DNA from 3 places in the Pseudarthrobacter sp. SL88 genome. Region 2 is predicted to be linked to each of the others. Evidence: riboswitches for the same ligand, from Rfam matches in the RefSeq annotation. Region 2 holds a riboswitch; each other region holds the start of a gene.
What was found. Region 2 has a riboswitch for thiamine pyrophosphate ahead of thiO (glycine oxidase ThiO). Riboswitches for the same ligand answer to the same signal wherever they lie in the genome.
Positions count from the first base shown of each region.

Region 1 (9,965 bases), 320 kb from region 2:
CAGTGCAGCCAGCGCATCCTTGCCGTCCGGCCCCGCGGTTTCCGCTGCTGCGGCGAAGGAGGACTGCACCCGTTCCCGCCACTGTTCCGGCGTCCAGGGGTCGGAGCCGGCACCCACCAGGCGGAGGCCGTCCGCCCGGCCGGCGGCCACCAGGCGGGCCAGTCCCGGTAGGAGCAGCCGGCCCGTGAGGTCGCCTGAGGCGCCGAGGATGAGCAGGGTCTTGACAGTTGTTTGGCTCGTCATTTTGCCAGCATGCCATCTGGCGTGCCCGACTTGGTACCCTAGATAGTCGAGTCCCGATCATCTCCTGAAAGAAGTTCACGGCGCGTGTTCAATTCACTCTCTGACCGGTTGACAGCAACCTTCAAGAATCTCCGCGGCAAGGGCCGCCTGACGGAGGCCGACGTCGATGCCACCGTCCGGGAGATCCGCCGCGCCCTGCTGGACGCGGACGTTGCCGTTCCCGTGGTGCGGGAATTCACCAGCCGCGTGCGCGAACGGGCGCTGGGCGCCGAGGTATCAGCGGCGCTGAACCCCAGCCAGCAGATCGTCAAGATCGTCAACGAGGAACTCAAGGAGATCCTCGGCGGCGAGACCCGGCGCATCCGCCTGGCCAAGAACGGCCCCACCGTCATCATGCTGGCCGGCCTTCAGGGCGCGGGCAAGACCACCCTTGCGGGCAAGCTGTCCAAGTGGCTGAAGTCCCAGGGCCACAGCCCCATGCTGGTTGCGTGTGACCTGCAGCGGCCCAACGCCGTCACCCAGCTGCAGGTGGTGGGCCAGCGGGCCAACGTCCCTGTTTTCGCCCCGCACCCGGGTGCAACCTCAACCGAGCTGGAGCAGCCGGCGGGCGATCCCGTGGCCGTTGCCCGGGCCGGCGTGGAGGAAGCCCGCCAGAAACTGCACGACGTCGTCATCGTGGATACCGCAGGCCGCCTCGGCGTCGACGCGGACATGATGGAGCAGGCGCGCCAGATCCGCCGGGCCATCGTGCCCAACGAAGTCCTCTTCGTCATCGACTCGATGATCGGCCAGGACGCCGTGAACACGGCCCTGGCGTTTGACGAGGGCGTCAACTTCACCGGCATCGTCCTGTCCAAGCTCGACGGCGATGCCCGCGGTGGTGCCGCGCTGTCCGTCTCCTCGGTCACCGGCAAGCCCGTCATGTTCGCGTCCACCGGTGAGGGCCTGGACGACTTCGAGTTGTTCCACCCGGACCGGATGGCCTCGCGCATCCTGGACATGGGCGACGTCCTCACGCTCATCGAACAGGCCGAGAAGTCCTGGGACAAAGACGAAGCTGCCCGGATGGCGAAGAAGTTCGCCGACCAGGAAGACTTCACCCTGGACGACTTCCTGGCCCAGATGCAGCAGATCCGCAACATGGGCTCCATGAAGAAAATGCTCATGATGATGCCCGGCGCCCAGAACATCCGCCAGCAGCTGGAGCAGTTCGACGAACGCGAGATCGACCGCGTTGAAGCGATTGTCAGGTCCATGACCCCGCACGAACGCGTGGCCCCCAAGATCATCAACGGTTCGCGCCGCGCCCGTATCGCCCGTGGTTCCGGTGTGCACGTCTCCGAGGTCAACGGCCTGCTGGAACGCTTCGCGCAGGCCCAGAAGATGATGAAGAAGATGGCCCAGGGCGGCATGCCCGGGATGCCAGGCATGCCCGGCCTCCCCGGTGCCGGCGGCGGGGCCCGGAAGAACGCGAAGAACGCGCCGAAGAAGAAGGCCCGGTCAGGAAACCCGGCCAAGGCCGCCCAGGAACGCAAGGACGCCGAAGCGCGTCGCGCCAACGCATCCAAGGCCCTGCCCACCGGAGCTTCCTTCGGCCAGCAGTCCGGTGACTTTGACCCTTCCCAGCTGAACCTGCCCAAGGGCTTCGACAAGTTCCTGGGCAACTAAGCACACCTGGCCCAACCAAGTCGCAGCAGATGTCGTTATGAGGGCTCAGAACGACATCTGCTGCTACTTACATGGGATGTCGGCGCCGTGGAATAGGGTTGGGGGATGTTCAAGCAGAGGGTAGTGTTCGTGCACGGCTCGGGGAGCTTCGGCGCCGCCGCCTGGCCCCGGCAGCACGGCATGGGGCTGATGTACGATGCGCTGTTCCTCCGCCGGCACGGATACCACAGCACCGCCGAACCCCTGGAGTCTTCCTTTGCGGAGGACACGGCCATCGTGCTGCGTTCCCTGGCTGATGACGGGCGGGGTGCTGCCGGCGGACACGTGGTGGCGCATGCGCAGGGAGCCATTCCCGCCATGATGGCGGCCGTGGAACGCCCGGACCTCGTTCATTCTCTGACCCTGGTGGAGCCGGCCTGCCTCTCGCTCACCGCGGAGCTGCCCGCAACAGCCGCCCATATCCGGATGATGAAGCCGCTGTTCGACGTCCGCCACCAGCTCAGCGACGAGGACTTCCAGCGGGAGTTCGTCCGGCGCATTTACGCCGCAGACCTGCACCAGCCAGCCACGCCGGAGGAGAAGCGCTCTGCCCGCCGGCTGCGGCTGCAGTCGCCGTCATGGGAGGCGCCACTTCACATCGTCCCAGGAGTGCCCACCCTTGTCCTTACCGGCGGATGGGAACCATTGTACGAAGAAATTGCCGGGTATCTGCGGGAGACCGGCGCCCTGCACCGCGTCGCGGCGGGCGGGCACCGGCCCCACGATTCAGCCGACGGCAACCGGGCCATCCGGCAGTTCCTCGCCGAAGTCAGCCGGAGTGAACCGGCCCGGGCGTCCTAGCCCGGGCCGGCCACAGGCAACTGCCGGTCAACGCCGGCGGCAGTGTCAGCTGCCGGCCGGGACTTTCAGCTCGGGAAGGTACACCTTGCCGCCGGATTCCAGGAACTCCTGGCTCTTCTCCCGCATCCCCGATGCCGCTTCAGCTATCGCGGCTTGGGCTTCCGCTGACCCGTACTCGTTGCGGATGTCCTGGCTGATCCGCATAGAGCAGAACTTCGGCCCACACATGGAGCAGAAGTGTGCCGTCTTGGCGGGCTCGGCCGGCAGGGTTTCATCATGGAACGATTCGGCCGTCTCGGGGTCAAGCGAGAGCGCAAACTGGTCCCGCCAGCGGAACTCGAACCTGGCCTTTGACAACGCGTCGTCCCGTTCGTGCGCCCCGGGGAGGCCCTTGGCCAGGTCAGCGGCGTGCGCGGCGATCTTGTAGGTGATGACCCCGGTCTTCACGTCGTCCCTGTCCGGCAGTCCCAGATGCTCCTTGGGCGTGACGTAGCAGAGCATGGCGGTGCCGTAGCGGGCGATCTCGGTGGCGCCGATGGCTGAGGTGATGTGATCGTAGCCGGGGGCCACATCGGTGACCAGCGGCCCCAGCGTATAGAACGGCGCGCCCTTGCACAGTTCCTGCTGGCGCTCTACGTTCTCCCGCACCAGATGGAACGGGACATGGCCCGGCCCCTCCACCATGACCTGCACGTCATGTTTCCAGGCGCGCTCCGTCAGCTCAGCCAAGGTGTCCAGTTCCGCGAACTGCGCAGCGTCGTTCGCATCAGCGGTGGCGCCGGGGCGCAGGCCGTCACCCAGCGAGAACGCGACGTCGTACCGGGCAAAGATCTCACACAGCTCATCGAAATGCGTGTACAGGAAATTCTCCTGGTGGTGCGCCAGGCACCATCCCGCCATGATCGACCCGCCCCGGGACACGATTCCGGTGACCCTGTTGGCGGTCAGAGGCACGTAGCGGAGCAGCACGCCGGCGTGGACTGTCATGTAGTCCACGCCCTGCTCACACTGTTCGATGACGGTGTCGCGGAAGATTTCCCACGTGAGCGCGTTCGCCTCGCCGTTGACCTTTTCCAGGGCCTGGTAGATGGGCACGGTGCCGATCGGCACGGGGGAGTTGCGGATGATCCATTCCCTGGTCGTGTGGATGTCGTCGCCCGTGGAAAGGTCCATCACCGTATCGGCACCCCACCGCGTGGCCCACTGCAGCTTGTCCACCTCCTCCCTGATGGAACTGGTGACGGCGGAGTTGCCGATGTTGGCGTTGATCTTCACCAGGAAGGCTTTCCCGATGATCATCGGTTCGGACTCTGGATGGTTGATGTTGTTGGGGATGATGGCCCGTCCGGCGGCAATCTCACTCCGGACCAGTTCCGGATCACAGTTTTCCCGCAGCGCCACGAACCGCATTTCCGGCGTCACCACGCCCTTCCGGGCATAGTGCATCTGGGTGACCGTCCGGCCGTCGACGGCGCGGCGGGGCACCGGGCGCCCGCCCCTCCATTCCGCGGAGGCGGCACCGCGGCGCACGGCCGAGCGGCCGTCGTCGAGCAGGTTCCGTTCCCTTCCGCTGTACGCTTCCGTGTCAAACCGCGCCTCAATCCATTCCGACCGGAAGGGGCTGAGGCCGCGCACGGGGTCGCTTCCCGGCCCCGCTGTCCGGTAGGTGCGGAAGGGGGGATTAGGCTGCCCGTTTGGCGACGGTTCGAGCGCGATTTCCGTGACGGGGACACGGATGCCGTGCTCCGGATCATCGATGTAGGCCAGCGAGTGGGACTTCAGCGATTGGGTGACCGGTGCTTCAGGGCTCGCTCCGGCCGGCGTGACGGCCGGGTGGTTTTGGGCAGGGGGCAGCACTGTTTTGGGTGTATTCAAGGAATACTCACTTCCTTCGCCGGCATTACCCGGACAGGTTCGACGGTCGCAGGCCGCGTCAGCCCGATCTCAGCCCCTGCAGGGGCACCCGTGTGGTCAGGAACGAAGCTACCACAACCCCGGCGGTGACAAGCGCTAACGGCCCTGTCATATTTGCCGGTGCTAGCCTGACCGGGCAGGAAGAGGAGGCATCCATGCCATACATCATCGGTTTCAGCGGCACCGTCCTCACGGGACCGGACAGCGAACGGAACGGTCTCTGGTCCGTGGACGGGTGCCTGACATTTACCCGTCCGGAGGCCAGCCCGGACGTTGTACTTGATGGCTGGGTGCTGCCCGGCTTCGTCGACGCCCATTGCCACATCGGCCTGGGCCCTGCCGGGCCGGTGGACGCCGGTGAGGCCGAGGCCCAGGCCCGCGCCGACCTGGACTCAGGCACGCTGCTGATCCGGGACGCGGGGTCGCCCGCCGATACCCGCTGGATGCAGGGCGGCCGAGACTTTCCGCTGCTGATTCGGGCCGGCAGGCGCGTCGCCCGTACCCGCCGTTACCTCCGGGGCTTCGCCCACGAGGTCGAGCCTGAAGGGCTTGTGGAGGCCGTGCGTAAGCAAGCCCGCGACGGCGACGGCTGGGTCAAGCTCGTCGGGGACTGGATCGAGCGCAGCGCCGGCGACCTCGCACCCTCCTTTCCCGCCGGCGTCGTCCGCGATGCGATCAGTGCCGCACACGATGAAGGTGCCCGCGTCACCGCCCACTGCTTCGCCGAAGACACCCTGGACCAAATGCTCGACGCCGGGATCGACTGCATAGAACACGCCACCGGCCTGCTGCCCAGGCACCTGCCGCGGTTTGTGGAGCAGGGCGTACCCATCGTTCCGACGCTGGTCAACATCGCCACGTTCCCGGATATTGCTGCCCAGGCCAAGCCCAAGTTTCCGGTGTACGCCGCCCACATGCTGGCTCTCTGGGAACGCCGGCTGGAGCGGGTGGGCGAGGCATGGGAAGCCGGCGTGCAGATCTTCGCCGGAACGGATGCCGGCAGCGTGATCCGCCACGGCAGGATCGCTGACGAAATCCTTGCCCTGCACGCGGCCGGGCTGCCCGCAGCCCAGGCGCTCAACGCGGCCAGCTGGGCCGCCCGAGCCTGGCTGGGCGCCGACGGGCTGGCAGAAGGGGCGCGTGCCGACGTCGTGCTGTTCCGGGACGATCCCCGGAGGACGCTGGACACCGTGGCGCACCCGTCCCACGTGGTTTTGGGTGGCCAGGTGGTCCGCTAGGAAAACATCCACCCTGCACTTGGAATAAATTGAAGCTTCAAGTAATTTTAACTTATGACAGGCCGTCTCATCCGGACGGCCTCCATTAGAGGGAGCGTTCAATGACTGCAGAAGCCACCAGCCAGGATCTTCTTCCTGCCGACCTCGCCATGGGCACCGTGATGCTCAAGGTCGGCAACATGAAGGTCATGACCGACTACTACCAGCGCGCACTGGGGCTTGAGGTGGTTGCTGAGCAGGACGGCGGCCTGTACCTCGGCCGCCTCGGCAAGCCCCTGGTCCATCTGGCTCCGGCCCCCGGCCTGACGATCCCCGGCAGGGGAGAAGCTGGCCTGTTCCACACGGCCCTCCTGTTCGAGGACCAGGCGGCACTCGCCGCCACGGTGGCCACTGCAGCCCAGTTCGAGCCCCGCTCCTTCACGGGCAGCGCCGACCACCTGGTCAGCGAGGCCTTCTACTTCAGTGATCCCGAAGGCAACGGCATCGAGCTCTACTGGGACCGCCCGCGAAGCAACTGGTCCTGGAACGGCACCGACGTGGTGATGGACAGCCTGGCGCTGCCGCCCCAGCGCTACCTGGAGCAGCACCTCTCCGAAGAATCACTCCAGGGTCAGCGGCAGACCACCGCCGGAGTAGGCCACGTCCACCTCCAAGTGGGCGACGTCCAGTCCGCCCGGGACTTCTACGTAGGAACGCTCGGGTTCGAAAAGACCGCCGGCTGGCACGGGCAGGCTCTCTTCGTCTCCGCGGGCCGCTACCACCACCACATGGCCATGAACGTCTGGAACAGCCGCGGTGCCGGTCCGCGGAAGGACACCCTTGGCCTCGGCGAGGTCCTCATCGAGGTGCCGTCCGGTGACGACGTCGGCGCGCTCGCTGACCGCCTGAAGGTCGCCGGCGTCTCCTCGCACCACACCGGCGCTGAGCTGCGCTTCGAGGACCCGTGGCGCAACAGCATCCGGGTTGCGGTGCGCTGAGCGCCCCTTCCGCGTACTAGGCTGAAGCCGATAGACCGGGGACGCCAGGCAGGTATCCCCGGCGTGCCGGACCGTACACGGAAGAGGTCACTTCCCATGGGTTTTACCGAAATCTTCGTAGCCACCCACGATGCCGCGTTGAAGCGCGCCGGAACCCTTGATGGCGGGGGCGCCCCACCGGCCGCCGATGCGGTCCGGATCCCCGGTATCAGCGACTTCGAAGTGGAGCAGCTCGGAGACCTGGCCGGCACCGCAGTCCACGCCGGCGGCGCCGACTACGAGCTGACGATGGTGGACGTGGCCAGCGATTCCCTGCTGGCCGTCCCGCCGGCAATGGTCCGGGCCCTGGCTGACCTGCTCACCTACGAAACTGAAGGCGAGGGGGATGTCCTCGAGGACGTCGCGGCGCAGTGGGCGGCGCAGGATGACATGCCGTTCGACGCCGGACAGGCGCAAACCTACGTCCGGCAGGTTGCTGAACTGGCCGGCGGAATCGGCGATTCGGAGCGGTCGGGGCTGTACGTCTGGTCCGCCTGACCTTTCCCCGGCGGGGCAATCCGGGCGGGACCCGGCGCCGTGCCCGCGGACGCAGGGTGCCAAGTCGAAATCCTCCCGATGATCTGGCACAATAGACAGGTACTCGATCTGCGTGGCCCCTCTCTCCGCGTCTGGATCCTGTCCTTCGAACCCGCAAGTACGGCCCGCCCCACGGGTGCAGAACGCCGGGCTCACCCCTTTTCTGAAACAGGAGTGACCACAAAAGTGGCCGTAAAGATTCGCCTTAAGCGCTTCGGCAAGATGCGCGCCCCGTACTACCGCATCGTCGTCATGGACTCACGCGCCAAGCGTGACGGCCGTGCCATCGAGGAGATCGGCAAGTACCACCCCACCGAAGAGCCCTCATACATCGAGGTCGCTTCCGAGCGTGCACAGTACTGGCTCTCCGTCGGTGCCCAGCCGTCCGAGCAGGTTGCCGCCATCCTCAAGATCACCGGTGACTGGCAGAAGTTCAAGGGCCTCCCGGGCCAGGAAGGCACCCTGAAGACCAAGGGCGAGAAGGAAGCCTTCGTCGCACCGGAGAAGGGTTCCGTCATCATCCCGGAAGCCATCACCAAGAAGGCTTCCAAGCCTGAGGCAGCCGAAGCCGAAGCAGAGACCACCGAGGCTGAGTAAGTTGCTGGCAGACGCGCTGGAGCACCTGGTCCGCGGAATCGTTGATTCCCCGGACGACGTCACGGTCAATTCGAAGAACAACCGCCGCGGGGATACCCTCGAGGTTCGTGTTCACCAGGATGACCTGGGACGGGTGATCGGCCGCCAGGGCCGCACGGCGCGTGCACTGCGCACCGTCGTGGCAGCGCTGGCCGGGGGCGAGCCGGTCCGGGTCGACGTCGTCGACACCGACCGCCGCCGCTGAGCGTCCGGCAACACCAGTTTTGCTCTCCGGCCCCTCCACCACCTGGTGGAGGGGCCGGAGTTTTTTCACGAACCAACACCATGTGCACCAACCCGAACAGAGGAACATATGCAGCTCCAGGTGGCCCGCATCGGCAAGCCCCACGGCATCCGCGGGGAAGTCACGGTCCAGGTAATGACCGACGCTCCCGGGGACCGGTTCGTCCCCGGCGTGGAGTTCGTGGTGGAGCCGGCGCAGTCCGGGCCGCTGACAGTGAGCAGCGCCCGCTGGAACAAGGACATCCTGCTGCTGGCCTTCGAGGAAATCTTGGACCGGAACCAGGCTGAGACTCTCCGCGGCGCCAAGCTCTTCATCGAATCAGCGGAACTGGACGAGGACGATGAAGACGGCTGGTACGAGCATGAGCTCGTGGGCCTCGAGGCCCGTGTGGGCAGCATGGTCGTGGGCAAGGTGACTGCCCTCAACACCGCGCCGGCGCAGGACCTTCTGATGGTCACCACCCCGGACGGCGAGGAGATCCTGATCCCCTTCGTCGAGCAGATTGTCCCCAAAGTCAATGTCAGCGAAGGCTATATCCTCCTCACCCCGCCGGACGGGCTCTTCGAAGTCAACTCCGGCGAAGCCGCACCGGCGGAGCCGGAAGGCACCGACTAGATGCGCATCGACGTCGTCAGCATCTTTCCCGAGTACCTGGCGCCCCTGGAGCTGTCCCTTATCGGCAAGGCGCGCCAGGACGGCATCCTGGACCTGCATGTCCACGACCTCAGGTCGTTCACCACGGACCGGCACCGTACCGTGGACGACACTCCCTACGGGGGTGGTGCGGGCATGGTCATGAAGCCGGAACCGTGGTCGCAGGCGCTTGCCGCTGTTGCCGAAGCCCGGCCCGGACACCGGGGTAAGCCCGTCCTCATCGTTCCGTCACCTGCGGGTGAGCGCTTCACGCAGGCCCTGGCCCACGAGCTGGCAGGCGAAGAGCACCTTGCCTTCGCCTGCGGACGCTACGAAGGCATCGATGAACGGGTGATCGAATGGGCCGGCGAACACTTCGACGTGCGTCCCGTAAGCTTGGGCGACTACGTCCTGAATGGGGGAGAAGTTGCCGTGCTCGCCATGGTGGAGGCCGTTGGGCGGCTGCTGCCCGGCGTCGTGGGAAATCCCGAATCCCTGGTGGAGGAATCCCATTCCGACGGCCTCCTGGAGTACCCGGTGTACACCAAGCCCGCCGTCTGGCGCGACCGCGAGGTGCCCGCCATCCTGCTGAGCGGAAACCATGGCAAGATCGCCCAGTGGCGGCGGCATGAGCAGTTTCGCCGGACGTCCGAGCGGCGTCCGGACCTGCTGGAGGCGTTCGATGCCGGGAAGCTTCCGAGGGCCGACCGCTCTGCCCTGCAGGAGCTCGGCTACGACATCGTCGACGGCAGGCCGGTCCGACGGCCGGGCAAGGCGGAATCCGCCGGCTGAAGCCGCGCAGGATTGGCTGTACGGGCACTGCTGTGGCAAAATTAGTCCTTGTGTCTGCTGGGTCCGCACCTGCCACAGGGGGAGCGCAACCAACAGCCTGACAACCGGCCTCGTCAACCAGTGAGGCGGCCGGACCACTTAACTTCGGGCGGGATACTCCCAATGCGCCATCGGCGCAGGGCTTTCCCGGCCGTGACCTAAAGT
Region 1 covers NZ_JAPPRD010000001.1:1,532,703-1,542,667, forward strand. The annotation lists gene OVA06_RS07025 (glucose-6-phosphate dehydrogenase) at 1-243, opposite strand, end outside; gene ffh (signal recognition particle protein) at 328-1,911, shown strand; gene OVA06_RS07035 (alpha/beta fold hydrolase) at 2,017-2,751, shown strand; gene thiC (phosphomethylpyrimidine synthase ThiC) at 2,797-4,626, opposite strand; TPP riboswitch at 4,621-4,728, opposite strand; gene OVA06_RS07045 (amidohydrolase family protein) at 4,821-5,903, shown strand; gene OVA06_RS07050 (VOC family protein) at 6,005-6,880, shown strand; gene OVA06_RS07055 (hypothetical protein) at 6,977-7,417, shown strand; gene rpsP (30S ribosomal protein S16) at 7,643-8,053, shown strand; gene OVA06_RS07065 (RNA-binding protein) at 8,055-8,297, shown strand; gene rimM (ribosome maturation factor RimM) at 8,406-8,951, shown strand; gene trmD (tRNA (guanosine(37)-N1)-methyltransferase TrmD) at 8,952-9,761, shown strand.
Region 1: another riboswitch for thiamine pyrophosphate. It lies ahead of thiC (phosphomethylpyrimidine synthase ThiC); the one in region 2 lies ahead of thiO (glycine oxidase ThiO).

Region 2 (9,965 bases):
CCCGTTGTTGCCGTTGCCGTTCTCTTTCTGCGGCTTCGATCCTGAAATCACAATCGCATCGAACTCCTGGCCGATGTGGTTGACCAGCAGGGCAGCCTCCACCGTATCCAGGGCCATGCGCTCCATCCGGGATGCCAGCTGGTCCGAGCCCGCCATAATCTCTGGGAGGGACGGAAGCGCATCCCGCACCCAGCCGGGGACGGTACCTCCGTTGCTCAGCGCCTCGCAGGTCACCAGCACAAAGCGGTCCACCAGGCGTCGCAGCGGCGCAGTGGTGTGGGCATAGGCATCGCCGATGGCCGCCTGGATCGGGGCAGCCGGAACGTTGCCGTCAAAGGCGGTGTATCCGGCGCCGCGGAAGAGCATGCCGGCCGAGTGCATGATGGCCAGCTGTCGGGGGTCCGTCGGGTCAAGGGTCCGCAGGTATTCGCCGTATCCCACCTCGCCGTCCCAGGCTTTGCCCAGCGCCTCCGTCTGCAGCCGGAAGTGGCGCAGGGAGCGCTCGTCCGGTGGCGGCATGGTGCGCAGGATCCCCACCTTGGCGTCGAGCATGATCTTGGCGGCGGCCATCCCCGTCATCAGGGAAATCTGGGCGTTCCAGTCCTCCACGGGCAGCTGGGGTGCAGCAGCAATGCGGTAGCCGCCATCGGGCAGTTGGACGATCTCCTGGTCCGGCATGTTCAGGCTGGCACCGTTCCGGGCGCGTTCCAGGCGGACACGCTTGAGCCCCACTTCCTTCAGCAGGACAAGCAGGGGAGAGGCAGTACCGGCGTCCAGGTCAGCTTGTGCACCCTTGTAGCTGAGTTTCGCGCGGCTTCGAACACGGGCCCGGCGGACACCGACGGACGTGACCTCGGCATTGCCGTCGAGCCGGAAATCCCAGACGAAAGCCGAGCAGTCCTGTTCCGGCAGGAGGCTGCCGGCGCCCTCGCTGATGACTTCCGGGTGCAGCGGAATGCGCCCGTCCGGGGCGTAGAAGGTCTGGCCCCGGCGCCGGGTTTCGGCATCCAGGGGTCCGCCGGGCGCCACGAACGCGGGGACATCGGCGATGGCGTACAGGACGTGGTACCCGCCGTCGCCGTCCGTTTCGATGAAGAGGGCCTGGTCCAGGTCCGTGGACGACGCGGGATCGATGGTGACGAACTCCACCGCGGTCAGGTCGTACTCCGGCAGGCGCAGCGCGGCCACCGCGGCCTCGGCGTCCTTGACCGCGTCACCCGGGTATGGGCCCGGAAGTTCCAGCTCCGTCCGCAGCGCGGCCAAGGCCTCTTCCAGGGCATTGGTGCGCTCATGGACGTTGGGAGCCAGCCGATGATGTGACACGAAAATCAGCCTAACCCCAAGTCATCCGATTACGCAGGGAATCGGTCAGCTTCAGGACGCCGCGGCGTCCAGGGCGGAACGAAGCGAGGCAGCGGCGGCAGCAGGATCGGCAGCATCGGTGATGGCGCGGACCACCACGATCCTTGTGGCCCCGGCCGCGACCACCTGGTCCACGTTGGAGTGGTCGATGCCGCCGATGGCGAACCACGGCACATCACTGGGGGCCTTCGCGGCCGCATGCTTCACCAGGTCCAGGCCGACGGCGGCCCGGCCGGGTTTGGTGGGGGTGGCCCAGAGCGGGCCCACGCAGAAGTAGTCGAGGCCGGCAGGTCCTGCGGCGTCGGCCAGGGCGGCATCCACCTGTTCCGGCGTGTGGCTGGACAGGCCGATGGCGGCGTTGCCGTTGAGCAGCGTCCTCGCGGCTGCTACCGGAAGGTCCTTCTGGCCCACGTGGAAGACCGGGGCACCGGAAAGGACCGCAATGTCCGCCCGGTCGTTGACGGCCCACAGCCGCCCGTGCCGCTGGGCCGACTCCTTGAGGACCGCCAGCAGGTCCAGCTCCTCGGCCGCCTCGATGGACTTGTCCCGCAGCTGGATAATGTCCACGCCGCCTTCGAACGCCGCGTCCACGAACCCGGCGAAGTCGCCCCGGCCGCGGCGCGCATCCGTGCAGAGGTACAGGCGTGCGGCTTTCAGTGCGCCGTTACCGGCCGCAGTGGTGAAGGCATCGGTGCCGGGCGCCGCGGCGGGGGCAGGGGAGTGGGACACATTCATGGCTGCAAGCCTAGTTCCTCTACACTTGCCTCGTACTGCGGGAGCCCGTGGCAGCTGTCACAAAGCGCCGGGCTGAGAGGGCGTCAGAGCCGACCGCTTGACCTGATCCGGTTAATACCGGCGTAGGGAAGGAGACACCATGGGCATCCCCGAAAGCCCTCCGGACACCATCGCAAGCTCCTCCGTCGTTCCAACAATTTCTGCCGACGTAGCAGTGATCGGCGGAGGCGTCATTGGCCACGGCATAGCCTGGGAGGCCAGGCGCTCAGGCCGGTCAGTGGTGCTGATAGACGATGCACCGGGCTCCGGAGCCAGCTGGGCGGCGGCAGGCATGCTGGCCCCCGTCAGCGAGCTGCATTACCAGGAGGAAGAGCTCCTGGGCCTCATGCTGGATGCATCGGAGCGCTGGCCGCAGTTCGCCGCGGACCTTTCCCGCGTGTCAGGCCGCGGTTCCGGATACCTGGCGACGCCCACGCTCGCCGTTGGCGCCGACGCCGGCGACCGGCAGGCACTGATGGACCTGCGCGGCGTGCAGCAGGCCAACGGACTCGCCGTGGAACCCTTGACGGTCCGCGAGGCCCGGCGCCGGGAACCGCTGCTCAGCCCCGCCATCGCCTGCGCACTGGACACTCCTGCGGACCACCAGGTGGATCCCCGGCGACTCGTAGGGTGCTTCCGGGCCGCCCTGGCCAGCCACCTCCCGGCAAGCAGCGGCGTTGCCGGGACTGCGGTTGCCGGCGCGCTGGATGGATTCGCGGTGGCGGACAGGGCTGTGGCGCTTGAATGGGCAGATGGCGCCGTGGCCGGTGTCCGGCTTGCCGGAGGCGGACTGGTGCTCGCCGGCGAAACGGTGGTGGCCAACGGCATGGCGGCGGCATCCCTCGAGAACCTGCCGGCGGGACTCCGGTTACCGTTGCGTCCCGTGCACGGCGACATCCTGCGGCTGGCGGTCCCCCAGCACCTTCAGCCCTTGCTGACGTCCACAGTCCGCGGACTGGTGCGCGGTGTCCCCGTCTACCTGGTTCCACGCGAGGACGGAACCGTGGTCATAGGCGCCACCCAGCGGGAGGATGCTCCGGCGGGAGCCGGCACTGCGTCCGGAGCTGTGCCGCCGAGTACCGGGTCCAGCGCGGTGTCCGCTGGCGGCGTGTACCAGCTGCTTCGCGACGCCCAGGTGCTGGTGCCCGCGGTCGCAGAGTTGGAGTTGCTCGAATGCACCGCGCGGGCCCGCCCGGCCACCCCGGACAATGCCCCGCTACTGGGCAGGGTGCCCGCGGATGGGGGAGACGCCAGCGCAGCCCATATTCCCGGACTGATCGTGGCCACAGGATTCTTCCGCCACGGCGTTCTCCTCACGCCGGCCGCGGCCGCCATCTGCCGCGACCTGATGGAGGGAAAGGCAGACCCCCGGTGGCAGCCGTTCCGTCCGGACCGCTTTTCCGGCCGGATCCCGGCCCCCAGCTTCAACATCAAGGAGACAGCATGAACATCACCCTGAACGGGGCACCACGCACCGTGGCGGACGGGGCGTCCATCACGGCATTGGTGAGCGAAGTAACCGGACGCGCGCTTGCGGCCGACGGCCAGGCAACCGACGGGCAAAGGCTGGGCGTGGCCGTGGCGCACAATTCCGAAGTGGTGCCCCGCAGCCAATGGCACGGCACCGCGCTCGCGGACGGCGACGACGTCGAACTCGTCACCGCAGTACAGGGAGGCTGACACGATGACCGAATCGACCACCCTTACCCCAGCGGCACCCAGCAGGCCTGACTCCCTCGTTATTGACGGCGTCGCCCTGGAGTCGAGGCTCATCATGGGGACGGGGGGCGCGCCAAGCCTGGACGGCCTGGGCGCAGCTCTGGTGGCCTCCGGAACGTCCCTCACCACGGTGGCCATGCGGCGCTACTCACCCGCAGAATCGGGCTCCCTGTTCCAACTGCTGGTGGACCACGGGATCCGGGTCCTGCCCAACACAGCAGGCTGTTTTACTGCGCGGGACGCCGTCCTGACCGCCGAACTGGCCCGGGAAGCGCTGGAAACCGACTGGGTGAAGCTGGAGGTCATCGCCGACGAGCACACGCTCCTGCCGGACGCCGTTGAGTTGGTGGACGCCACCGAACAGCTGGTCAACCGCGGCTTTAAAGTCTTTGCCTACACCAATGACGACCCCGTCCTGGCCCTCCGGCTGGAAAACCTGGGCGCCACCGCAGTGATGCCGCTGGGATCTCCGATCGGGACCGGACTCGGGATCCTCAACCCGCACAACATCGAACTCATCGTGTCCCGTGCCAACGTGCCCGTGGTCCTGGACGCCGGGATCGGCACGGCATCTGACGCGGCGCTGGCCATGGAACTTGGGTGCGACGCCGTCCTGCTGGCCACTGCGGTGACCCGTGCCCAGAACCCGGCCCGGATGGGTGAGGCATTCAAGCACGCCGTTATCGCCGGCCGGCTGGCGAAGGAGGCCGGGCGGATTCCCCGCCGCGAGCACGCGCTGGCGTCGTCCGCCATGGAGGGCCGGGCCGAGTTCCTTTAGCCAGTGATGCTTCAGGGACTGTGACGCTTTAGGACTGAACCGCCTGGGGGATTGCCCCGATTAAACGGCTGTGGCCGCCACCGTTGAAGGTGGCGGCCACAGCCGGTTCCGGTGACTAACGCCTCAGGATGGCGGTCAGCCGATGGGTATCGTTCCTTGCGCGGGTGCGGCCCAGGACAAGCACCGTCCCGGCGGATGCCGCCGCGCCCAGCACAATGGGCAGCACCCAGGGAATCCACGTCCGTCCGGGAAGGTAACCGAATCCGGCCGCCATCAGGATGATCCAGCTCAGTGCAGCCACCCCGACGGCCACGCCGGCCGGAAGGCCGGCGCCATACTTGGCATGACGTTTGTCATTGGCCCAGACAATGAAGCCGGCCGCGACGGTGGCCAGCACAACAATGATCAGGGAAAGCATGGGTCTCCTCAGGGAAGCAGGGCAGTTCCGGCCGGTGCTAGAACTGGCCGAAACCTACGCGCCGGACTTCTTCCGCGCCGATTTCCACGTACCCCAGGGCGTTGCCGGGAACAATGATCAGGCGCCCCTTGTCATCGGTGAGGCGCAGTTCGCCGCCGCCCTTGATGGCTTCCCCCACAACCTGGGCCACGGTCTCCGCATCCTGGTTTGATTCCAGGACGATCTCGCGGCCAACGTTCTGCACGCCGATCTTAATTTCCACAGGGGCCTCCCAGCCGGTCAGGTTCTTTGGTGATGGTCTATTTGTAGTCTAGGACTCTTTGGGGAAGCGAGAGATTCCGCGCCAAGCTAAACGGTAGATGAGGTCGCTGGCCACATCGAGATCCAGGTTGCCGTCCGTTTCCAGCCAGTACCGGGCGCTGACCTGCGCCATCCCCGCAAGGCCGCGGCCCAGCAGTTCCGCTTCGAGGTGGGGCAGCTTGGTGTCCCCGGCGATCACCCGCGCAATGGCATCGGCAAAGGTCCGGTTGAAAGTCTCGAGGCGCGAACTGACGTCGGGGTCGTTGACGAGGTCGGACTCGAAGACGAGGCGGTGGGCCTGGTCATCGCTGGCGATGAACCGGAAGTAGGCCCGCATGACAGCCTGGACGCGTTCCTTATTGTCCGTGGTGGAGTTCAGCGCCCCCAGCATCAGGTCGGTCAGGGATGCCAGGTGGCTGTCCAGGAGGGCCAGGTACAGCTCGCGTTTGGACGGGAAGTGCTGGTACAGGACCGGCTTGCTGACATGGGCGGTCTCGGCGATCTCATCCATGGCGGCCCCGTGGTAGCCGTTGGCCACGAAGACTTCCTGCGCTGCGGAAAGAAGCTGTGCCCGCCGTTCATCGCGGGGGAGCCGGGCCGACCGTTGTCCTGCGGGTCGCGAGGAAGTTTGCGGTTCGGCTGCCGGCGGGCGGTCAGCCCGTGCTTCATGGACCACAGTTGTCCTTCTTTCCATTGCAGTTACCCCTACTTTACTGCGGGGTAATATGACCCGGCGGTACCCCGGGGCATACATTGAAGTATGGCTTCGTCGTTCGCTGCAAATGTTTCAGCAGTTTCCCTTGATCCTTTGGTGGAACCCGCCGCGGAACTCACGTCCGAAGAGGTGGAACGGTATTCCCGGCACCTCATCATTCCGGAAATCGGCTCGACAGGGCAGCGGCGGCTCAAGAACGCGAAAGTACTGGTTATCGGCGCCGGCGGGCTGGGCTCGCCCGCGTTGCTCTACCTCGCAGCCGCGGGGGTAGGAACACTGGGGATCATCGACGATGACGCCGTGGACCTGAGCAACCTCCAGCGCCAGGTCATCCACGGTGTGGCAGACGTCGGACGGCCGAAGATCGAATCGGCCCGCGACGCCATCGCCGCCCTGAATCCACTCGTGGACGTCCGGTTGCACCAGGTCCGGCTGGACGCATCCAACGCGCTCGAATTGTTTGCCGATTACGACCTCATCCTGGACGGCGCAGACAATTTCGCCACCCGCTACCTGGTCAACGATGCTGCCGCGATCCTGGGAAAGCCGTATGTATGGGGCTCAATCTTCCGGTTCGACGGCCAGGTGAGCGTCTTCTGGGAAAAGCACGGACCCACCTACCGCGACCTCTACCCGGAGGCGCCGCCAGCCGGGTCTGTTCCTTCCTGCGGCGAGGGCGGCGTCTTCGGCATGCTGTGCGCGGCGGTGGGATCACTGATGGTGACAGAGGCAGTGAAGCTTATTACCGGCGTCGGGCGCTCCCTGCTGGGACGGGTGGCGCTGTACGACGCCCTGGGCGGCAGCTGGCGTGAGATCCGGGTGTCCAAGGACCCTGCCGCTGCTCCCATCACCGAACTGACCGACTACGAGGCGTTCTGCGGCATCGAGCCCCAGGCGCCGGCGGACACCGAACACACCGTCACCGCCGCCCAGCTCGCCACCATGCTGGCCTCACGGAAGGCCGGGCTGAAGGACTTCGACCTGGTGGACGTCCGCGAGCCGGGTGAGTTTGAGATCGTCCGGATCGAGGGCGCCGTGCTCATTCCGCAGGGAAGGATCCTGGCGGGGGAAGCCTGGGCGGAGATTGCCCAGGACCGGGACATCGTGTTCCTGTGCAAGGCAGGCACCCGCTCGGCGAACGTCCTGGCCGCGGCGCAGAAGGCAGGGTACCGGCGCGTGAGCCATCTCGACGGCGGCATTCTCTCCTGGGTGCGTGAGGTGGAGCCGGAAAAGCCCGTTTACTGACCCGTTGCCCAATCTAATATGGCTCCTAAACCGGCGGTTTAGGAGCCATATTAGATACTGCAAAGTTGGGAGGGTCAGGCGCTTTCGAGGCCCTTGTGGTCCACCGGGCATTCAGCCTGGCCGGCTGCGGGAGCTGCTGTCCCCGGCTGTTCCACGGTTATGCCGTAGAGCGCTTCCAGGGCCGCCACATAATCGTCCTGCTGGCCGTTCGCGGCGAGCTCGCGGGCGCGCACCGTGGGTACGTGCAGCAGCTGCTTCACCATCCGGCGCAGGGCAAACTCCACTTCCTCGGCCGCTGCAGTGCAGCCGTGCCGGGCGCGGACCTTTTCCATTTCGGCGTCCAGGACGTCCATGGTGTGCCGGCGGAGCGCAACGATGGCCGAGTCCACGGACCGGGCTTCGCGTTCCTGCTCGAACGCCTTGGCAGCGCCCTTGACGATGCCGCTGGCCTGCGCCAGCGATTCGGCCTGCTCCTGCGGCGCCGCGAGGCGCACGGATTCGAGCGTCAGCAGTTCCACGCCATCGAGTTCGCCCACCGCGGGATCGAAGTCGTGGGTGAGGGCAAGGTCGATGGCGATCAGCGGCTGGGCGGAGCCGGCACGGACCTGCGCCAGTTCGTCGGCTTCAACGCGGGTATCGGAACCGCTGCAGCCGATCATGACATCCGCAGCGGCCACGGCCGGTCGGAGCGAGTCAGCGTCCAGGGCTGTGCCTCCCCGGGTTGCGACGAACCCTTCGGCACGGCCGGACGAGGAGAAGACCGACACGTCGGTGCAGCCGCGTTCACGCAGCAGTGCCATGGTGGCGCCGGCGTACGCACCGGTGCCAAAAACGACAACCTTCTTGGCGGACCAGTCAGGATTTTCGGAGAGATCGGTTGCGAGGTCCAGGGCTACGGACACGATGGACAGGCCCCGCGAGCCGAGTGCGGTCTGGGCGCCTACGTCCTTGGCGGTCTTGGAGGCGGCCTGGAAAAGCCGGACCAGCCCGGAGCTGGCGGTGCCTTCATGCTGGGCCGTGATCAGGGCGCGCCGCACCTGGCCGGCGATTTCGCGTTCGCCCACGACGGCGGAGTCGAGTCCCGCACTCACGGCGAAGAGGTGCCGGGTCACTTCGGGGCCGGTCCTGGTGCTGAAGGAGCGGGATACGAGTGGTTCGGCGAGCCCGCTCTTGGCGCTGATCTGGGCCACGAGGGCAGCACGGGCGGCCTCGACGTCGTCCGTATTCGGAGCCTCGCCGTAGATTTCGTACCTGTTGCAGGTAGCCAGGACCACGGCCCCGGACACTGCCGGCGAGCCGGAGAGCACGGTAGCGGCAATCCCAGAGGAACCGTTGCTCAACTGAGCAACGGTCTCAAGATCGATGTCGGCGTGTGTAGCCACCAATGAAAAAAGAACCACAGCAGACCTATCATAGCTTTTTCGCAGCTCCGTAGAACAACGGGTACGCCGAAGATGGCCCATGAGGGGCTGTGATTCCTGCCACCGGGCGGCGGCAGGGCCCATCCGTGACAGCCTGTCGTTATCTTTTGCGGCTGATTTTGGGCACAATCGAAGGCATGACTCCTAGCCCCGCCGTCTCCGCTGCCGGCACACTCGCCGCAGACCATCCGCTCATGGATGGCCGCACCGCAGACTCCCCGCTGATCACGGCCTACCGGGGCGGCAAGCCGTCCCGCCGTCCCGTCTGGTTCATGCGGCAGGCCGGGCGTTCGCTGCCGGAATACCTGAAGGTCCGCGAAGGCATCGCCATGCTGGATTCCTGCCTCCGGCCCGAACTGGCCTCGGAAATCACCCTCCAGCCCGTCCGCCGGCACGACGTGGACGCAGGCATCTTCTTCTCGGACATCGTGATCCCGCTCAAGCTGGCCGGCGTGGGCGTAGACATTGTCCCCGGGGTCGGCCCCGTGCTGGACAAGCCTGTCCGGACGGCAGCAGATGTGGCCGCCCTCCCGAAGCTGACCTGGGAAGCCCTGGAACCCATCCGCGAAGCCGTCCGGCTCACCGTCGCCGAACTGGGCAAGACGCCCCTGATCGGTTTTGCCGGCGCACCCTTCACGCTGGCCGCCTACATGGTGGAAGGCAAGCCCTCCCGCGACCACCTGGGCCCGCGCACCATGATGCACGCCGATCCGGAAACCTGGAACGCCCTGGCTAACTGGGCTGCCGACGCGTCCGGCCTCTTCCTGCGCGCCCAGCTCGAAGCCGGGGCATCCGCGGCCCAGCTCTTCGATTCATGGGCAGGCTCGCTGGGCCTTGCTGACTATCAGCGGTTCGTGGCGGCGGCATCCTCGCGTGCCCTTGACCACGTCCGCCACCTTGGCGCACCGCTGATCCACTTCGGAACCGGCACCTCAGAACTCCTCGTTGCCATGCGTGACGTCGGGGTGGATGTGGTGGGCGTGGACTACCGCCTGCCGCTCGACGAAGCCAACCGCCGGCTGGGCGGCTCCGTACCTCTCCAGGGCAACATTGATCCCGCCCTGCTGTCTGCTCCGTGGGACGTCCTCGAAGCTCACGTCCGCGAAGTCATTGCCGCCGGAGCCGGGGCACCCGGCCACGTCCTCAACCTCGGCCACGGCGTCCCGCCGGAAACCGACCCGGACGTCCTGACCCGCGTGGTCAAACTCATCCATTCCATCTCCCCGGAGTAGC
Region 2 covers NZ_JAPPRD010000001.1:1,214,361-1,224,325, forward strand. The annotation lists gene OVA06_RS05625 (RNB domain-containing ribonuclease) at 1-1,323, opposite strand, end outside; gene thiE (thiamine phosphate synthase) at 1,375-2,097, opposite strand; TPP riboswitch at 2,125-2,243, shown strand; gene thiO (glycine oxidase ThiO) at 2,237-3,583, shown strand; gene thiS (sulfur carrier protein ThiS) at 3,580-3,816, shown strand; gene OVA06_RS05645 (thiazole synthase) at 3,821-4,633, shown strand; gene OVA06_RS05650 (hypothetical protein) at 4,749-5,051, opposite strand; gene OVA06_RS05655 (DUF3107 domain-containing protein) at 5,089-5,313, opposite strand; gene OVA06_RS05660 (TetR/AcrR family transcriptional regulator) at 5,362-6,027, opposite strand; gene moeB (molybdopterin-synthase adenylyltransferase MoeB) at 6,112-7,311, shown strand; gene OVA06_RS05670 (glutamyl-tRNA reductase) at 7,386-8,711, opposite strand; gene hemE (uroporphyrinogen decarboxylase) at 8,870-9,964, shown strand.

Region 3 (9,965 bases), 1.1 Mb from region 2:
GGCCGGCCATTGCCAGGCCGCCCGCCAGGACCCAGGCATCCAACAGCGTGTAGGTGGATTCACGGGCCCACGTTCGTGGCCCGCCGCCGAACCCGCGCGCTTCCATGGTGACCGCAAGCCGTGACGCACGCCTGATCGCCTGGACCAGCAGCCCGAAGCTCTGCCCCAGGGTGGCCTTCAGCCGCTGCAAAACGCTGCCGCGGGAGCCAACCCCCCGGGCCCGCCGCGCCATTCCGATGGTCTGCCATTCCTCGGCCATCAGCCCCACGAGGCGCATCGCGGCCAGGGTGCCCAGGACAAACCGGTGCGGCAGCCGGGCCTTCTGCGCCAGCGCATCAGCGAGGTCGGTGGGGTCCGTGCAGCTCACCAGGAGTATTGCGGGCAACGCGATGGCCAGGCCGCGCAGCAGGAAGCCCACGCCAGTCTCCAGCGAGCCTTCGCTCATGGTCCAGATGCCGGCGTCGATCAGTGTCCGGCCGCTGTCCGGCGCCAGGATGGAGGTGCTCCACCCGCCCACGGCGGCTGCGAGGATCAGCGGCCAGCCGCGCTGCCACAGCAGCGCCAGCGTGAGCCCGGCGAGCGGAAACAGCAGCAGTTCGAAGAACAGTGCCACGGACGCGGACACCCAGTCGATGGACAGTGCCAGGACCACGGTGATGAGCACGACGGCGGCCAGCTTGCTCAGCGGGTTGGCGCCGGCCAGGAGCGCAGCGTTTCCGCGAAGGTTCAGTTCCTGCCTCATGTCGCCACCGCTTCCGCCGCTGCAAGTTTGAGTTCCGTGCCGCCGAGGGCCGCGGTGAACTCGGCGTCATGGGTCACGGACACCACTGCCGTTCCGGCGTCCAGGAGTTCAGAGAGGAACGATGCCAGCTCGGCCCAGGTATTGGCATCCTGGCCGAACGTGGGCTCGTCCAGGACCAGTACCTGCGGGCTTGCCGCAAGGACCGTGGCCACGGAAAGCCGCCGCTTCTCGCCGCCGGACAGGGTGTAGGGGTTGGCGTCCACCAGGTGGGTGAGCCGCAGCCGTTCCAGCAGCTCATCAACCCTGTCTTCACCGTGCCCCAGGTGCCTGGGACCGAAGAGCAGTTCGTCCAGGACCTTGCCGGTGACGAACTGGTGCTCCGGTTCCTGGAAGACCGTGCCGATCCGCTCAATCAGCTGTTCCGCTTTCCACTGGTACGGAGTGATTCCGGCGCCGCGGCTGAGGTCCGTCGTCGCGGATACCGTCCCGTTGACCGGTTCGAGGAGTCCGGCAAGGGTCAGCGCGAAGGTTGATTTCCCTGCGCCGTTGGGTCCGGTGACAGCGAGCGCCTGCCCGGCGCGGACCTGGGCAATAATGCCTTCCTGCACCGGCACCGGCGGGACTTTCCGAAGGCCCATTCGGCGCGGGCGTTGCCGGGAGACGCCCAGGTTTTCGGCGGCCAGGAGGAGTCCTCCGGCCCCGGGTGCCTGTTCCGCCGCCCGCCCGCGGGTGGACGGAACATACCCGGGAACCCACACGCCGGCGGCCATCAGCATGGTCCGCGCTTCGGCCAGCACACGGTCCGGCGGGCCGTCAAGGAGCACCGCGGGGTTGGCGCCACTACCGGGCTGCAGCACAACGATCCTGTCCACGAGGTCCTTCCACACGGACACCCGGTGCTCCACCACCACCAGCGTGGCGCCGGTCTTGTCCAGGCAGCGGGCCACGGCGTCCCGGACTTCGAGCACGCCGGCCGGGTCCAGGTTGGCGGTGGGTTCATCCAGCAGGATCAGCCCGGGGCGCATCGCGAGGATGCCGGCAAGCGCCAGGCGCTGTTTCTGCCCGCCGGACAGAGCCGACGTCGGGTGGTCCAGCGGCAGGTGGGACAGGCCGACGTCGGCCAGCGCCTCATGCACGCGCGGCCAGATGGCGTCGCGGGGCACGGCAAGGTTTTCGGCGCCGAAGGCGACGTCGTCGCCTACCCGGGAAAGGACCACCTGGGTCTCGGGGTCCTGCTGCATGAGGCCCGCGCGGCCCCGCTGGCCGCGGGGCGGGCCGCCGTCGACCAGCAACGAACCGGTCTCGTCGGACTCACCTGCCTCGCCGTCGTCGTCCTCATCGCCCAGCACCCCGGCGAGCGCATGGAGGAGCGTCGATTTTCCTGCCCCGGACGGGCCAAGCAGGAGTACGCGCTCACCCGGGCTGATGTCGAGGTCGAGGGCGTGGACGGCCGGTGTGGTGCGGCCCGCGTGCCGCCAGCCCCAGCCGCGGGCGGTGACCGTCGCTGGCCGCACCGTTCGGGGCGCGGCGGCGTGGGAAGGTGCCGGCATCAGGAGAAAACGGGCTCCGTAGCGGCCTTCCGGGATGCAAAGGAGCTCAGCACGCCGGTCCGGGCAAGGCCGCGGGTGGCGATCCAGGCGAGCGCGCCGGCGATGATGGCCCCGGAAATAACCGTGAAGGCGATGTACGCGAGCTTGTCACCGCCCGGGTAGGCGATGTTCCAGCCCCACGGCGCGAAGGAATCGTTCAGGCCGCAGAAGAGGCCAGCCGCGGCACCGGCCAGGAGGGAGACCGGGAGGTTGAATTTCCGGTAGACGAAGATGGCGAAGATGATCTCGGCACCCAGGCCCTGGACGAACCCGGAGAACAGCACGGAGGCGCCGTACTGGGAGCCCATGAGCAACTCGCCGGTGGCGGCGACCGTCTCGCAGAACAGGGCAGCTCCGGGCTTGCGGATGATGAGCATGCCCAGGACCGCCGGGATCATCCAGCCGCCGGCCAACAGGCCGGTGAGGGGCGGGTAGGCCGCGTTCATCGGCGCGGAAATCGTGGCGGTTCCCTGGGACCAGGCCCAGAAGATGACGCCGCCGGCGATGGCGATCAGGGCCGCCACCACAATGTCCACGACGCGCCAGGACCTGCTGGCGGGCTTTTTGATTGCTGAAGTAGTCATGTGATCCTCCTGGAAAACAGGAGGGGAAAGTGGACGCGGGTGCCGGCTGCTGCCGCCATTCTCCGCGCACTTCGAGAACTCGACTCCCTTGCGCCGGTACTAACCGGATCAGGTTCGAGGGTCTGCGGCTGTCCGCACTCTCAGCGCCCGCCTGCGTTTCCCGGCTGATGCCGGGGCCGACGGCGGCGCTCCCCTGTCGTTAATGTGTTGTTGATGATGCTGTGGATGTGTTGCGTTTGAATTTTTCGCGCCCTTCCGGGCGTGCTCAAGTTTACACCTGGAGGGCGGTAGATTGTGGGCCATGACTGCCAACCCGCCAGATGTGACTGCCTACGATCCCGACTCCACCGACGCCCAGCCGGAGGGCTCGCTCCAGGCCCTGATCAGCCGGATTGAGGCGGAGATCCGGGAATTGCAGTTCCCCGGCTTTTCGCCCGATGACGCCCTTAACCTTGGCCTGCTCCTGGTGGAACTCGGCAAGGAGCGGAATCTTCCCATCGCCATCGACATCACCAAGGGCGAGCAGGTCCTCTTCCACGTTGCGCTCCCCGGAGCCACCCCGGACAACGAACACTGGGTCCGCGCGAAGCAGCGTACGGCCGCCCGCTACGAGGTGCCGTCCTTGCTGGTGGGCCTGCGCGGCAGGGCCCGTGGCGGCCGGATCGAGGACAATACGTGGTTCGACCAGTCCCGCTACGCCGCCCACGGCGGTGCATTCCCGGTCTACGTCGCGGGCGTAGGCGCGGTTGCCACGGTGACCGTGTCCGGACTCCCCCAGGTAGCGGACCACGACCTTGTGGTGGAAGCGATGCGCGGGGTGCTCGGGCAGGCTGGTTGACACTGCCCGGCGTTCTTACAAGGATTGGGCGGGAAAGCGTTTTCTGAGCTGCCTGCTGCCGGACCTGGCCCAGGCATGAGCCAAGGAGTGCGTGCAACGTGCACAGCCAGCAGACCGTGATCAACCGCGAAGCGCTGGTACGGCGCCACAACGTGGAACAGGACAGCCTCGATCCGCGGAGCCCCGCCTCGGTGGGCAACGGTGAGTTCTGCTTCACCATGGACCTGACCGGCATGCAGACCCTTCCCGGGGAATACCCGGTAGCTGCCCGCGACGACCTGCCGCCCGGCACCCTGCTGGGCACGCAGGCACAGTGGGGCTGGCACGCCATCCCGCCGGAACAGGAGTACACCCTTGCCGGTTCCACAGTCCCCTACGATTCACCGCGCGGCCCGGTCCCCTACGTGGACATGGTGGGCGCCATCGTGGATGGCCGCGAAACCCAGTCATCGCGGGCGGAAACCTGGCTCCGCGCCAACCCCCACCGGCTGGACCTGGGCCGGATCGGCTTGGCGCTCCCGGGCAGGGACGCCCCTGCGCTCACCGGGAACGACATCACCGGCGCGCACCAGGTCCTGGACCTCTGGACGGGCACAGCCACCAGCATCTTCACCCTGCACGGCAGTCCGGTCAATGTCACCACGGCCTGCCGCCCGGACAGGGACGAGCTGGGCTTCCGCATCCTCTCTCCCGCCCTCGCGGACGGCCTCGCCGTATCCCTGGCCTTCCCCTACGGTTCCGAAGCCTGGCATAACGCAGCCGACTGGAACAGCCCCGCCGCACACACCACCACCGTTGAGGAACGGCACGCCGGCGGCCCCAACCGGCGCTGGCTGATTTCGCGCCGCCTGGACAGTTCCGGATACCAGGTGGCCGTCAGCGGCGCGGGGCTGGAACTCGAACAGGCCGGCCCGCACGAAGTGCTCATCCGGGCCGCGGCGGGGCAGGACAGCCTCGATTTCAGCGTGCACTTCATCAGCGCGGGGCGGGGTGACTGTCTTCCCCGCGGCAGCGGCGGCATCGGCGGGCTTTCGGCGCCGGCATCGGGCCCGGCCCCGGAACTGGCATCGGCACCGGGGAGTGCCGCCATTGCCGCGTCCCGCACGGCGTGGCCGGAATTCTGGAAGTCAGGCGGCGCCGTCGACCTCTCCGGAACAGCCGATCCGCGGGCCGGCGAGATCGAACGCCGGGCGGTGCTCTCCCAGTACCTCACGGCCATCAACTGCTCCGGGTCGCTGCCGCCGCAGGAGACGGGGCTGGTCTGCAATTCGTGGCGCGGCCGCTTCCACCTCGAGATGCACTGGTGGCATGCCGCCCACTTCGCCATGTGGAACCGGACGGAGCTCCTGCTGCCCGCACTCCGCTGGTACGCGTCCGTCCTGGAACCTGCCCGGCAGACAGCCAAAGCCCAGGGGTTCGACGGCGTCCGCTGGCCCAAGCAGGTGGGTCCGGACGGGCGGGAAAGTCCCAGCCCCATCGGCACCTTCCTGGTCTGGCAGCAGCCGCACCCCATCCATCTGGCGGAACTGGCCTACCGGGCCGAACCATCACAGGAGCTCCTCGAGGAATTCGCCACGGTGGTCTTCGAAACGGCAGTATTCATGGCCGCATTCGCACACCCAACGGACCGGGGTTTTGAACTGGGCCCGCCCCTGGTGCCGGCGCAGGAGAGCTACGAGTCGGTGCGCGGGACGGTCACCAACCCCACGTTCGAACTTGCCTACTGGCAGTGGGCCCTCCGGGTGGCGAATGTGTGGCGGGAGCGGCTGGGCCTGGCTGCCGAGCGCACCTGGGCGGCGGTAGCGGACGGCATGGTCCCACCCAGGGTGGTGGACGGAGTGTACGCGGCGATCGACGTCGAGCCCTTCACCATCCGCACGGACCACCCCTCGATGCTGTGCGGCCTCGGGGTGCTGCCCCGGACAGACCTGGTGGACCCGGAAATAATGCGGGCCACGCTTGATGACGTACTGGCCGGCTGGGACTGGGACAGCACCTGGGGCTGGGACTACCCCGTGATGGCCATGACGGCCGCCCGGCTGGAAGACCCTGAGGCCGCCGTGGATGCGCTGTTGATGGACGCGGCGAAGAACCTGGTCCTGCCCAACGGGCACAACCGGCAGACGGAATCGCTCCCGCTGTACCTGCCCGGCAACGGCGGGCTGTTGGCCGCGGTGGCACTCATGGCCGCGGGGTGGGATGGCGGCCCGGCACGGCATGCTCCCGGCTTCCCGCCGGACTGGACAGTGGCATGGGAAGGGCTCCTCCCCGCGCCGTAGGAACTTAGCCAGTAGGGTGGGGTGCAGACCGTTTTACCGCCCGCAAGGAGTACTAGGAATGAACCTTCTCATCAAGCTGCTCGGCACCGGCGTAAGCCTGGGTGCAGGATTTGCCGGCACCAAGCTGGTCAACACCATCTGGGAAAAGACCACCGGCAACAAGCCGCCCACCGGCAAGGGCGAGGACGTCCCCACCAGCCTTCGCTCGGCCCTGACGTTCGCGCTGATCTCTGCGTTCGTCAGCACCATCATCCAGGTCCTGGCCAACCGCGGCACGCAGCGCGCCATCACCCGCTTCGCCAAGACACAGGACATCGTCTAAACACCCACGCTGTCCCCGCACGCCGGCTGGCTTCAGCGGGTTGAGCCGTCGTCCCCGCCGTCCTCACGGGCGGCCTGGGCGGCGGCTTTCTGCACCACCGCATCAAGTTCGTCCGAGGTCAGCAGTTCCCGGTGCAGGTGCTTGGTACGGTAGCCGGCGCGGCCCACCATGTGGGCGGACACGGGAACGGTCAGCAGTTGGAAGATCCAGGCAACCAGCAGGACCGGCCACACCCACCACGTGCGCATCTGCAGCCCGATGGAGGCCAGCAGCAGGAACAGTCCCAGCACCTGCGGCTTGGTGGCGGCGTGCATGCGGCTCAGAAGGTCCGGGAAGCGCAGCAGGCCGATGGCGGCGCCCAGGGACATGATGGCTCCCACCACCATGAACACGGCGGACACCACGTCGATCCAGCCATCCACGCTGGTCAGGTCCGGGGTTAACATGTCAGGGCTCACTGGGGTGCTCCCGCCGGTCGGCCACGAAGCGTGCAACGGTCACTGACCCGATGAAGCCGATCACGGAGATGGCCACCACCAGCATCAGGTTGTTCAGGTGCCGGTTCACGGCCATGTCAATGCACAGCGCCGCGCCCAGGATGGCCAGCAGGACGTCCGAGGCCAGCACCCGGTCCAGCAGCGATGGGCCGCGGGCAATCCGGATGATCGCCCCGCCGGCGGCGAGGGAGAGGATGACGGCCGTAACTGCCAGGACCACCTGCATCATGCTGCGGCCTCCGCCCGTACGATGGCGAGTTCTTCGTTGGTGCCCATGATCCGGATGAGCCCGGCTTCGATGGTACGCACTTCATTGCGCAGGTTTTCCACGTCCTCTGCGGAGCTGATGTTTATGGCGTGCAGGTACAGCGTGGAGGTTGACCGGTCCACTTCCACCACCAGCGAGCCCGGGATCAGCGAGATCACGTGGCCGGTGGCGGTGACGATAAGGTCCTGGTGGCTCCGCAGCGTCACGGCCACCACCGCGTTGTGCACCTTGGGCCCGCGGACGGCGGCGAGGTACAGGATCTGGAAACTGGCCACCACCACCCGGCCCAGGAACATCATGGCGAAGGGGATGGCGTGCCGGATGTTGAAGCGTCCGCTGAGCTCCACGGGCGGCAGGTAGAACAGCCGGGCGACGGCGATGGCCAGCAGCGCCCCGAACAGCAGGTTGCCGGGGCTGAAGTCCTGCCAGAGGGCGCCCCAGACGATGACCAGCCAGACGAGGAGCGGAAGCTCCTGGCGCAGGGAAATACGGCGGCGGCTCATTTTCCTGCTCCCGCGGGCACTCCAACGGCCGGCACCGTTACGTCCTCACCCAGGACGGCGTGGATGTAGGGGCCACGGTCCAGCATCTCCGCCGCTGCCCGGTCGGACAGCCCGAACAGAGGCCCCGCGAAGACGGTCAGCGCCATGCCCAGGACCACCAGGCCGGCGGTGGGCCCCACCATAGTGCGGGGCATCAGCGTGGACCTCACCAGCGTGCTGCTGCCACCGCTTCCCGCCCGGCTGAGGACCGGTGCGGCCAGGCCAGTCCTGCCGGCATGGTCCGCCGGGGCTTCCTCGTCCAGGGCTTCCCCTTCCACCGGCTGCCCCGGGGCGGCCAGCAGGACGGGGTCCGGGTGTTCGGCGTCTGCAGGACGCCGCCAGAAGGCACGGTTCCAGACCCTGGCCACCGCCAGCAGTGTCAGGAGGCTGGTCACCACCCCGCCGATCACCAGGGCGTAGGCCAGCGGGGTTCCCAGTTCCACGCCGGCCTGCAGCAGGCCCACCTTGCCGAGGAAGCCGGAGAAGGGCGGGATGCCGGCCAGGTTCATGCCGGGAATGAAGAACAGGATCGCCAGCAGCGGCGAGATCTTGGCCAGCCCTCCCAGCCGGTCCACCGAGGAGCTGCCTCCGCGGCGTTCGATCAGGCCGGTGACCAGGAACAGGCTGGTCTGGATGGTGATGTGGTGGGCAACGTAGAAGATGGCGGCCGCGAGGCCTACAACCGAGGACATGGCCAGCCCGAACACCATGTAGCCGATGTGGCTGACCAGGGTGAACGAGAGCAGACGTTTGATGTCGCTCTGCGCCAGGGCACCCAGGATCCCCACCACCATGGTCAGCAGCGCCGCGATCATCAGGGGCGTGTTCAGGGTGTCTCCGGGGAACAGCAGGGTCTCGGTTCGGACCATGGCGTACACGCCCACCTTGGTGAGCAGGCCTGCGAACACGGCGGTGACCGGGGCGGGTGCCGTGGGGTAGGAGTCAGGCAGCCAGAAGGACAGCGGGAAGACGGCGGCTTTGATGCCGAACGCCACCAGCAGCATCACGTGCAGGAGGGTCTTGGTGCCCTGGTCCAGTTCGCCGAGCTTGATGGCCAGGTCCGCCATGTTCACGGTTCCGGTGGCCCCGTAAACCATGGCGATGGAAATCAGGAACAGCACCGAGGACACCACGGACACCACCACGTAGGTGACGCCGGCCCGGATGCGGGGCCCGGTGCCGCCGAGGGTCATCAGGACGTAGCTTGCCGTCAGCAGGATCTCGAAGCCTACATACAGGTTGAAGAGGTCGCCGGAGAGGAAGGCGTTGGACACCCCGGCCACCAGGATCAGGTACGTGGGGTGGAAGATGGACACCGGTGCGTCCTTGTCGCCGTCGGCCATGCCCTGGCCCGTGGCGTAGACGAGGACCGCGAGGCTCACCGCGGAGGAAACCACCAGCATCAGTGACGAGAACTGGTCCACCACCAGCACGATGCCCCACGGCGGAATCCATCCGCCGATGCTGACGGCCACGGTTCCGCCGTCCCACACCGCCGCCATCAGGAAGCATTCGAGCAGCAGGGTCAGGGACAGCAGCCCGATGCTGACGGCCCGCTGGGCACGGGAGTGCCGGATCAGCAGGAAGGTCAGGGCGGCGCCCAGGATGGGAAGTACGACGGCGAGCGGGGCCAGACTGGCGATGTTCACTGTCCGCCTCCTTCCGGGCTGGGCTTGACGTTGGGTGAGCCGGGTTTTTCTTCCTGGGCCGCGTGCTCGGTGGGCATCTCGCGATCGCCCGCCAGCACGGTGGCAGTGCCGCCGTGCACCCGGGCGCCGGCCTCACGGCCGCCGGACGCTTCATCGCCGGAGCCCGGTCGGTGGTCTGAGATGTCCTGCCCGTCGCCCCCCAGCATGGTGAGCGGGAATTCGGATGTTTCGGCGGGGATCTCGGCGTCGTCCTCGGCGTCGAAGCTGGGGGTTTCGGCGACGCGGAGGTCTTCCAGGTCGTCCTGGATTTCGTCCTCGCGTGCCAGCACCCAGGTCCGGTAGATGATGCCCAGCATGAAGGCGGTCACCGCGAACGAGATCACGATGGACGTCAGGATCAGCGCCTGCGGCAGGGGATCGTTGTAGTCCCCGGCAGGGGTGTCCTTGGAGAACATCGGAGCCAGGCCGGAGTAGCCGCCGGTGGCCAGGATCAGCAGGTTGGTGGCGTTGGCCAGGAGCATGAGCCCCAGCAGGACGCGGGTGAGGCTGCGCTCCAGGATCAGGTAGATGCCGCAGGCATACAGGGCACCCATGACCAGGAGCAGGGCGAGGTTGATGCTCATGCCTTGCCCCCTGAGATGGTTTCGGCTGGCAT
Region 3 covers NZ_JAPPRD010000001.1:69,802-79,766, reverse strand. The annotation lists gene OVA06_RS00320 (energy-coupling factor transporter transmembrane component T family protein) at 1-742, opposite strand, end outside; gene OVA06_RS00315 (ABC transporter ATP-binding protein) at 739-2,292, opposite strand; gene OVA06_RS00310 (ECF transporter S component) at 2,292-2,915, opposite strand; TPP riboswitch at 2,983-3,120, opposite strand; gene OVA06_RS00305 (heme-degrading domain-containing protein) at 3,217-3,753, shown strand; gene OVA06_RS00300 (hypothetical protein) at 3,852-6,032, shown strand; gene OVA06_RS00295 (DUF4235 domain-containing protein) at 6,091-6,354, shown strand; gene mnhG (monovalent cation/H(+) antiporter subunit G) at 6,387-6,800, opposite strand; gene OVA06_RS00285 (monovalent cation/H+ antiporter complex subunit F) at 6,802-7,080, opposite strand; gene OVA06_RS00280 (Na+/H+ antiporter subunit E) at 7,077-7,622, opposite strand; gene OVA06_RS00275 (Na+/H+ antiporter subunit D) at 7,619-9,310, opposite strand; gene OVA06_RS00270 (Na(+)/H(+) antiporter subunit C) at 9,307-9,933, opposite strand; gene OVA06_RS00265 (Na+/H+ antiporter subunit A) at 9,930-9,965, opposite strand, start outside.
Region 3: another riboswitch for thiamine pyrophosphate. It lies ahead of OVA06_RS00310 (ECF transporter S component); the one in region 2 lies ahead of thiO (glycine oxidase ThiO).